DNA from 2 places in the Kocuria sp. KKT182 genome. Region 2 is predicted to be linked to the other one. Evidence: predicted binding sites of a transcription regulator. Region 2 holds the regulator's gene; the other holds the start of a gene.
The links. The regulator HspR, encoded in region 2, represses chaperone genes until heat shock. The targets are predictions, from matches to a motif close to AAGTTGAGTCNNNNNGACTCAACTT.
Positions count from the first base shown of each region.

Region 1: a site for HspR is predicted at 1,470-1,494, ahead of ACZ2G1_RS17195 (Hsp20/alpha crystallin family protein). Genes of this name have one in related genera too.

Region 1 is NZ_CM145757.1:3,710,280-3,713,674, reverse strand. Features, by position in the region: gene ACZ2G1_RS17205 (TetR/AcrR family transcriptional regulator) at 1-219, opposite strand, end outside; gene ACZ2G1_RS17200 (Gfo/Idh/MocA family protein) at 304-1,398, shown strand; gene ACZ2G1_RS17195 (Hsp20/alpha crystallin family protein) at 1,528-2,040, shown strand; gene ACZ2G1_RS17190 (NADP-dependent isocitrate dehydrogenase) at 2,251-3,395, shown strand, end outside.
Region 2 is NZ_CM145757.1:1,683,120-1,686,514, forward strand. Features, by position in the region: gene trmB (tRNA (guanosine(46)-N7)-methyltransferase TrmB) at 1-659, shown strand, start outside; gene ACZ2G1_RS07740 (GNAT family N-acetyltransferase) at 689-1,183, shown strand; gene ACZ2G1_RS07745 (heat shock protein transcriptional repressor HspR) at 1,210-1,650, opposite strand; gene ACZ2G1_RS07750 (DnaJ C-terminal domain-containing protein) at 1,652-2,677, opposite strand; gene ACZ2G1_RS07755 (nucleotide exchange factor GrpE) at 2,842-3,395, opposite strand, start outside.

The sequences.
Region 1 (3,395 bases), 1.9 Mb from region 2:
GGCCGCGAGGACCCGGTCCAGGGCCGCGCGGGCGGCCGCGGCCACGAGCTCCTGCTTGCTCGGGAAGTGGTTGTAGAGCGCCCCCGCGGACAGCCCCGTGGCGGCGATGATGCGGTGCATCGACGCCCCCTCGTAGCCGTGCTCGAGGAAGCACTCACTGGCGGCGGCCACGATCTCGCGGCGGCGCTCGTCCTTGTACTGCTGGCTCACCCGGGGCACGGGCTCAGCCTACGCCACGAACGGACGTTCGATCGGAGCCGGCGGGCGGGACCCCGGCGGCGGGCGGCGTGGCAGAATGCGCCCATGCCTGCCCAGACCCTCAGCCCGTTCGTCGACGCCTCCCTCGACGCCGCCCACCTGGACGACCCCGGCACCGCGACCGGCCGCACGCTCGGATGGGGCGTGGTCAGCACCGCCGACATCGCGGAGAAGGTGGTCCCAGACATCGCGGCGCTGCCCGACGCCCGGCTCGTGGCCGTGAGCTCGCGGGACCAGGACCGCGCCGAGGACTTCGCCCGCCGGCACGGGGTGGAGCGGGCCTACGGCGGCACCGCCACGAGCACGGGACTGAACCGGCTCGCGGCCGACCCGGACGTGGAGATCGTCTACGTGGCCACCCCGCACGGCTACCACCACCGGGACGTCTCGGCGCTGCTGCGGGCCGGCAAGCACGTGGTGTGCGAGAAGGCCCTCGCCATGACCGCGGCGGAGGTCCGCGACCTGTTCCACCTGGCCCGCGAGCACGGCGTCTTCCTCATGGAAGCCGTCTGGACCCGCATGACCCCCGGCTTCCGCACCGCGATGCGCTGGGTCCGGGAGGGCCGGCTCGGCCGGGTCCGCTCGGTCGAGGGGTCCATCGGCACGCACCGGGCCCTGGACCCGGCCCACCGCCTGTTCCGCCGGGCCGACGGCGGCGGGGTGCTGCTGGACATGATGGTCTACCCCCTGACGTGGACCTCGGCGGTCCTGGGGGCCCCGGAGCGCTGGAGCGCCCGCGCGGAGCTCGGCGCCACGGACGTGGACCTGGACACCGCCCTGACCCTGGACTTCGGGCACGGCCGGGCGCACGTGAGCGGCACCCTGTCCGCCACGGTCCCCCACCAGGTGACGATCAGCGGCACGGACGGCTGGCTGCGGGTGGACGGACGGATCAACTGCCCGACCACCCTGGTGCTGCAGACCGCCGAGGGCGCCCGCACGGGCGCCGCCCCCGTCGTGGAGCGCGTGGACGTGGCGGGCGCCGGATACGTGTTCGAGATGCGCGAGGCCACCCGCTGCGTGCAGCAGGGCCTGCTCGAGTCCCCCGTGATGCCGTGGGCCGACTCCCTCGAGCTCGTGGAGCTCTTCGACCGGGTGCGGGCGCAGATCGGCGTGCGGTATCCCCACGACGCCCGCTGAGGGCGGTTCGCCCTGGGCGATGGGGGCCGGGACCCGTTGAAGACCGCGGGGAGCGGGATTATCATGGTCAACAGTTGAGTTGATCGGACTCAACTAAATGTCGAAGACATTGCTCATATGGTTGAGGAGATGATTGACGTGGCCACGATGTTCACCCCGTTCAACGATTTCGACCGGCTCGCCGCCTCGCTGTTCGCCCGGCAGGGCCTGCGCGAGATGCCCATGGACCTGTACCGGGACGGCGACCAGTACATCCTCCGGGCGGACCTGCCCGGCATCGACCCGGAGAGCGTCGACGTCGACGTCGACGGCCAGCTGCTGACGATCCGCGCGGAGCGGGAGCTGCCCGAGGTGCAGGACGTCCAGTGGATCACCCGGGAGCGGCAGAGCTCCTCGTTCGTCCGCCAGCTCAACCTGGGCCAGGGCATCGACATCCAGAACATCGCCGCGAACTACGACAACGGCGTGCTCACGGTCACGATCCCCGTCTCGGCGCAGGCCAAGCCGCGCAAGATCCAGGTGATCTCCGGACAGGGCGAGCAGCAGGCCCTGGGCGAGGGCCGGGACGAGTCCGGCGACCGCGTGATCGGCGAGGGCGAGCTCGTCAACGGCGCCGGGTCCACCCAGTCCACGGAGGGCTGAGCCCGGCCCCCGGCACCGGCACGCCCCCGGGCGGGGCCCCACGGCCACGGGCCCGTTCCCCGCGGGGAACGGGCCCGCCGCCGTGCCCGGGCCGCCCGCGGCCTCCGGCCGGACGGCGGGCCCGGCCAGCGGGCGGGGCGCCGCCTCGGGTATCTTGGCACCAGGAAGCACCACCACCGATCCGACGACATCCTGGGAGACAGCCCGCACATGGCCAAGATCATCTACACCCGCACCGACGAGGCGCCCCTGCTCGCCACCTACTCCTTCAAGCCGATCATCGAGGCCTACGCCTCGACCGCCGGCGTCGAGGTGGAGACCCGCGACATCTCCCTGGCCGGGCGCATCATCGCCGCGTTCGGCGACCGCCTCCCCGCGGAGCAGCGGGTGGACGACGCCCTCGCCGAGCTGGGCGAGCTGGCCAAGAAGCCCGAGGCCAACATCATCAAGCTGCCCAACATCTCCGCCTCCGTCCCGCAGCTGAAGGCCGCGGTCAAGGAGCTGCAGGAGCAGGGCGTCGCCCTCCCCGACTACCCGGACGAGCCCCGCACCGAGGAGGAGAAGGAGACCCGGGCCCGCTACGACAAGATCAAGGGCTCCGCCGTCAACCCGGTGCTGCGCGAGGGCAACTCGGACCGCCGCGCCCCCGCCTCGGTCAAGAACTACGTCCGCAAGAACCCGCACCGCATGGGCGAGTGGACGGCGGAGTCGAGGACGAACGTCGCCACGATGGGCGCCGACGACTTCCGGGACAACGAGAAGTCCGTGGTCATGGACGGCGACGACACCCTGACGATCCGCCTGGTGGCCGAGGACGGGAGCACCACGGTGCTCAAGGAGTCCGTCCCCGTGCTGGCCGGCGAGGTCGTCGACGGCACCGTGATGCGGGCCGCCGCCCTGGACGCGTTCCTCGCGGAGCAGGTCGAGCGCGCCAAGCGGGAGGACGTCCTGCTCTCGGTGCACCTGAAGGCCACCATGATGAAGGTCTCCGACCCGATCATCTTCGGCCACGTCATCGAGGCGTTCTTCCCGGAGCTCTTCGCCGCCCACGGCGCGGCCCTGGAGAAGGCGGGTCTCTCCCCCGCCAACGGGCTCGCGGCGATCCTCAACGGCCTCGACGCCCTGCCCGCCGACGTGCGCGACGACGTGCGGGCCGCGATCGACAAGGGCCTCGCCGAGGGCCCGAAGCTCGCCATGGTGAACTCCGACAAGGGCATCACGAACCTGCACGTGCCCTCCGACGTCATCGTCGACGCGTCGATGCCGGCCATGATCCGCACCTCCGGGCACATGTGGGGTCCCGAGGGCGAGGAGGCGGACACCCTCGCGGTGCTGCCGGACAGCTCCTACGCCGG
Region 2 (3,395 bases):
ACTGGGCGCCCACCCGGGTGCTCGACGTCCCGCGCGTGCGCACGGACACCTCCGTGCACCCCGACCACGAGTTCGACGCGGCCGCGGCCTTCGGGCGCGAGGCGCCGCTGGTCGTGGAGGTCGGCTCCGGGCTCGGCGAGGCGGTCGTGCACGCCGCCGCCCAGGACCCGGCGCGGAACTTCCTCGCCGTCGAGGTGTACAAGCCCGGGATCGCGGACCTGCTGCTCAAGGCGGCCCAGGCCGGGGTGGACAACGTCCGCGTGGCGCAGGCCAACGCGCCCGAGGTCCTGGAGCACATGCTCGCCCCGGCCTCGGTCGACGAGCTGTGGGTGTTCTTCCCGGACCCCTGGCACAAGACCCGCCACCACAAGCGGCGCCTGGTCTCCCCCGCGTTCGCCGAGCTCGCCGCCCGGGTGCTCGTCCCGGGCGGGCTGTGGCGGCTCGCCACGGACTGGCAGGAGTACGCCCTGGTGATGCGTGAGGTCCTCGACGCGTCCCCGCAGTTCGAGAACGTCCACCCGGGCCCGCTCGCCGACGACGAGCACCCGGACACCGGATGGGCCCCGCGCTGGGAGGGACGGGTCCTCACGAGCTTCGAGCGCAAGGCGCAGGAGGCGGGCCGCGTCCCCCGCGACCTCGTCTACCGCCGGACGGCGTGAGCGCCGTCCCCGGCGCGGAGCGAAACGGCGTGCCCGCACTGCCCGGCCCGGAGCGGGACGGCTTCGTCGTCGTGCCCCCGGGCGATCCCCGCACGCAGCTGCTGCTCGAGGGCCTGCACCACGAGTACGTGGAGCGCTACGGTCCCGAGATCGGGGCGGAGGAGATGGCCGAGCACCCCGTCGACGACTTCACCGCCCCCGCCGGAGCGCTCCTGCTCCTCCTCGAGGGCGGCACGACGGTGGGGGGTGGCGCGTTCCGTCGGCACGACGACGCCACGGCCGAGCTCAAACGGGTGTGGACCGCCCCGGCGCACCGCCGGCGCGGGATCTCGCGGCGGGTCCTGGCCGAGCTCGAGCGGCTCGCCGCCGCGGCGGGCTACCGGCGCATCCACCTCACCACGGGCAGCCGCCAACCCGAGGCGTCCGCCCTGTACCGCAGCAGCGGGTACGTCCTGCTGCCCGGGACCGCCCGGGTCTATCCGGGCGGCGTGTACGACGTGGGCTTCGAGAAGCACCTGCGCTGACCGCCCGGCCCGGGCGCCGGTGCGGCTCAGCGCTCCTGCTGGCGCGGGGGCCGGTACAGCACCACGGCCTGCGAGATCTTGCGGGCCCGGGGGCGGGCGCCGCGGGCCATGCGCACCACGTCCCCGCCGACGCCGGCGGCGAAGATCCGCGAGGACTCCTCGGCCCGGTCCCGGGCGTCCTCGAGTTCCCGGGACAGCTCCGCCACCCGCGACCGCAGGGCCGCGACCTGGTTCTCCAGCTGGAGGATGCGCCGGATGCCCTCGAGGGACACGCCCTGCTGGGACAGCACCTGGATCTGCTGCAGCTTCTCGATGTCGCGCTGCGAGTAGCGGCGGGCGCGGCCGGGGGCCCGGGACGGCCTGACGAGGCCGAGCCGGTCGTACTGGCGCAGCGTCTGCGGGTGCATCTCCGCGATCTCCGCGGCCACGGAGATCACGAACAGCGGCTGGTCGGCGTCCAGTGCCATCTCACACCCGTGCCTTCTCGGCCAGGCGGGCCCGGGGGTCCTCGTCCGCGGTCGCCTCGGCGAACGCCCGGACGGCGGCCTGCGCCTGCTCGTCCAGCTCGGCCGGCACGTGCACCTCGACCGTCACGATCAGGTTGCCGGTGCCCTTGGCCGTGCCGAACCCGCGCCCCTTGACGCGGAAGCGCCGGCCCGAGGACGTGCCCGCCGGGACCTTCACGCGCACGGTGCCGCCGTCCAGCACGGGCACCTCGATGGTGGCGCCCAGGGCCGCCTCGGGGAACGTGATCGGCACGGTGACCTCGACGTCGTCCGTGCCCTCGACGCGCCGGAAGAAGGGGTGCGGGGTCACGTGGACGGTGACGTAGAGGTCGCCGGCGCCGCCGGCACCCGAGTGGCCCTTGCCGGCGAGCTTGAGCTTCTGCCCGTCGCGCACGCCGCGCGGGATCCGCACCGTGGTCTCCTGGCCGTTGCCCCGGCGCAGCTTGACCGTGGTGCCGTGCACCGAGGAGCGGAACGGGATGGTCGTCTCCGTCCGGATGTCCTCCCCGCGCGCCGGCGGGGCCTGGTAGCCGCCGTAGCCGCCCGGCGCCCCGTACCCGGTCTGACCGCCGAACTGGGCGAACAGGTCCTCGAACCCGCCCGGGCCGCCGGGGCCGCCCGCGCCGCCGGTGGAGTAGGTCGTGCGGCGGCGGCGTCCTCCGCCGCCTCCGCCGAAGATGTCGCCGAAGAGGTCCTCGAAGTTGGCCGAGCCCCCGGCGCCGCCGGGGCCGCCGGCGGTGAAGCGCGCCCCGGAGCCCATCGCGCGGATCGCGTCGTACTGCTTGCGCTCCTCGGGGTCGGAGAGCACGGAGTTCGCCTCGGTGATGTCCTTGAACCGCTGCTCGGCCTCCGCGTCCCCCGGGTTCTGGTCCGGGTGGTACTGGCGGGCGAGCTTGCGGTAGGCCTTCTTGACGTCGGCGGCGGACGCGTCCTTGGAGACGCCGAGAATGCTGTAGAAGTCCTTGTCGATCCAGTCCTGGCTGGCCATGACGCCTCCTTTCTGTGGGGCCGGTCGGGGTCCTGCGGAGCAGGACCCGGTGGTGGTCCGGGGGTCGTCCCCGGCGCCGCGGCGCCGGGGACGGGTGGACGGGTCAGGGGAGGCCCGAGGGACGGGCCTCCCCTGACGTCGCCGGGATCAGGCCGGGTCCGGCCTCACTCGGCGACCGCGACGGCGACCTGGGCCGGCCGCACCACGCGCTCGCCGATCCGGAAGCCGGAGCGCAGCACCATCGAGACCTGGTCCGGCTCGACCTCGCTCGTGGGCTGCTGCAGCACCGCCTCGTGGACGTTCGGGTCGAACTTCTCCCCGACCTCCCCGAGGCGCACCAGCCCGTGCCGCACGAGGGTCTCCTCGAGCTTGTTCGCGATCGCCGCGAACGGGCCGTCGGTGAGGTCGCCCGCCTGCCGGGCCGCGTCGATGTCGTCGAACACCGGCAGCAGCGTCTGCAGGAGGTCGCCCGTCACGAAGGTCCGCAGCTGCTCCTTCTCGCGCGCCGTGCGGTGCTTGAAGTTCACGAACTCGGCCTGCAGCCGGCGCAGCTCCTCGAGCCGCTCCTCGGCGAGGGCGGCCGCCGGGGACTCCTCCGCGGCGGCCGGCGCCGGTGCGGCGTCCCCGGACTCCGCGTCCGTCGACTGGGGCGTCGAGAGGATGTCGTCCACCGTCAGGCCCTCCGGCCCGGCCTCCTCGCGGGGGCCGGCGCCGGAGT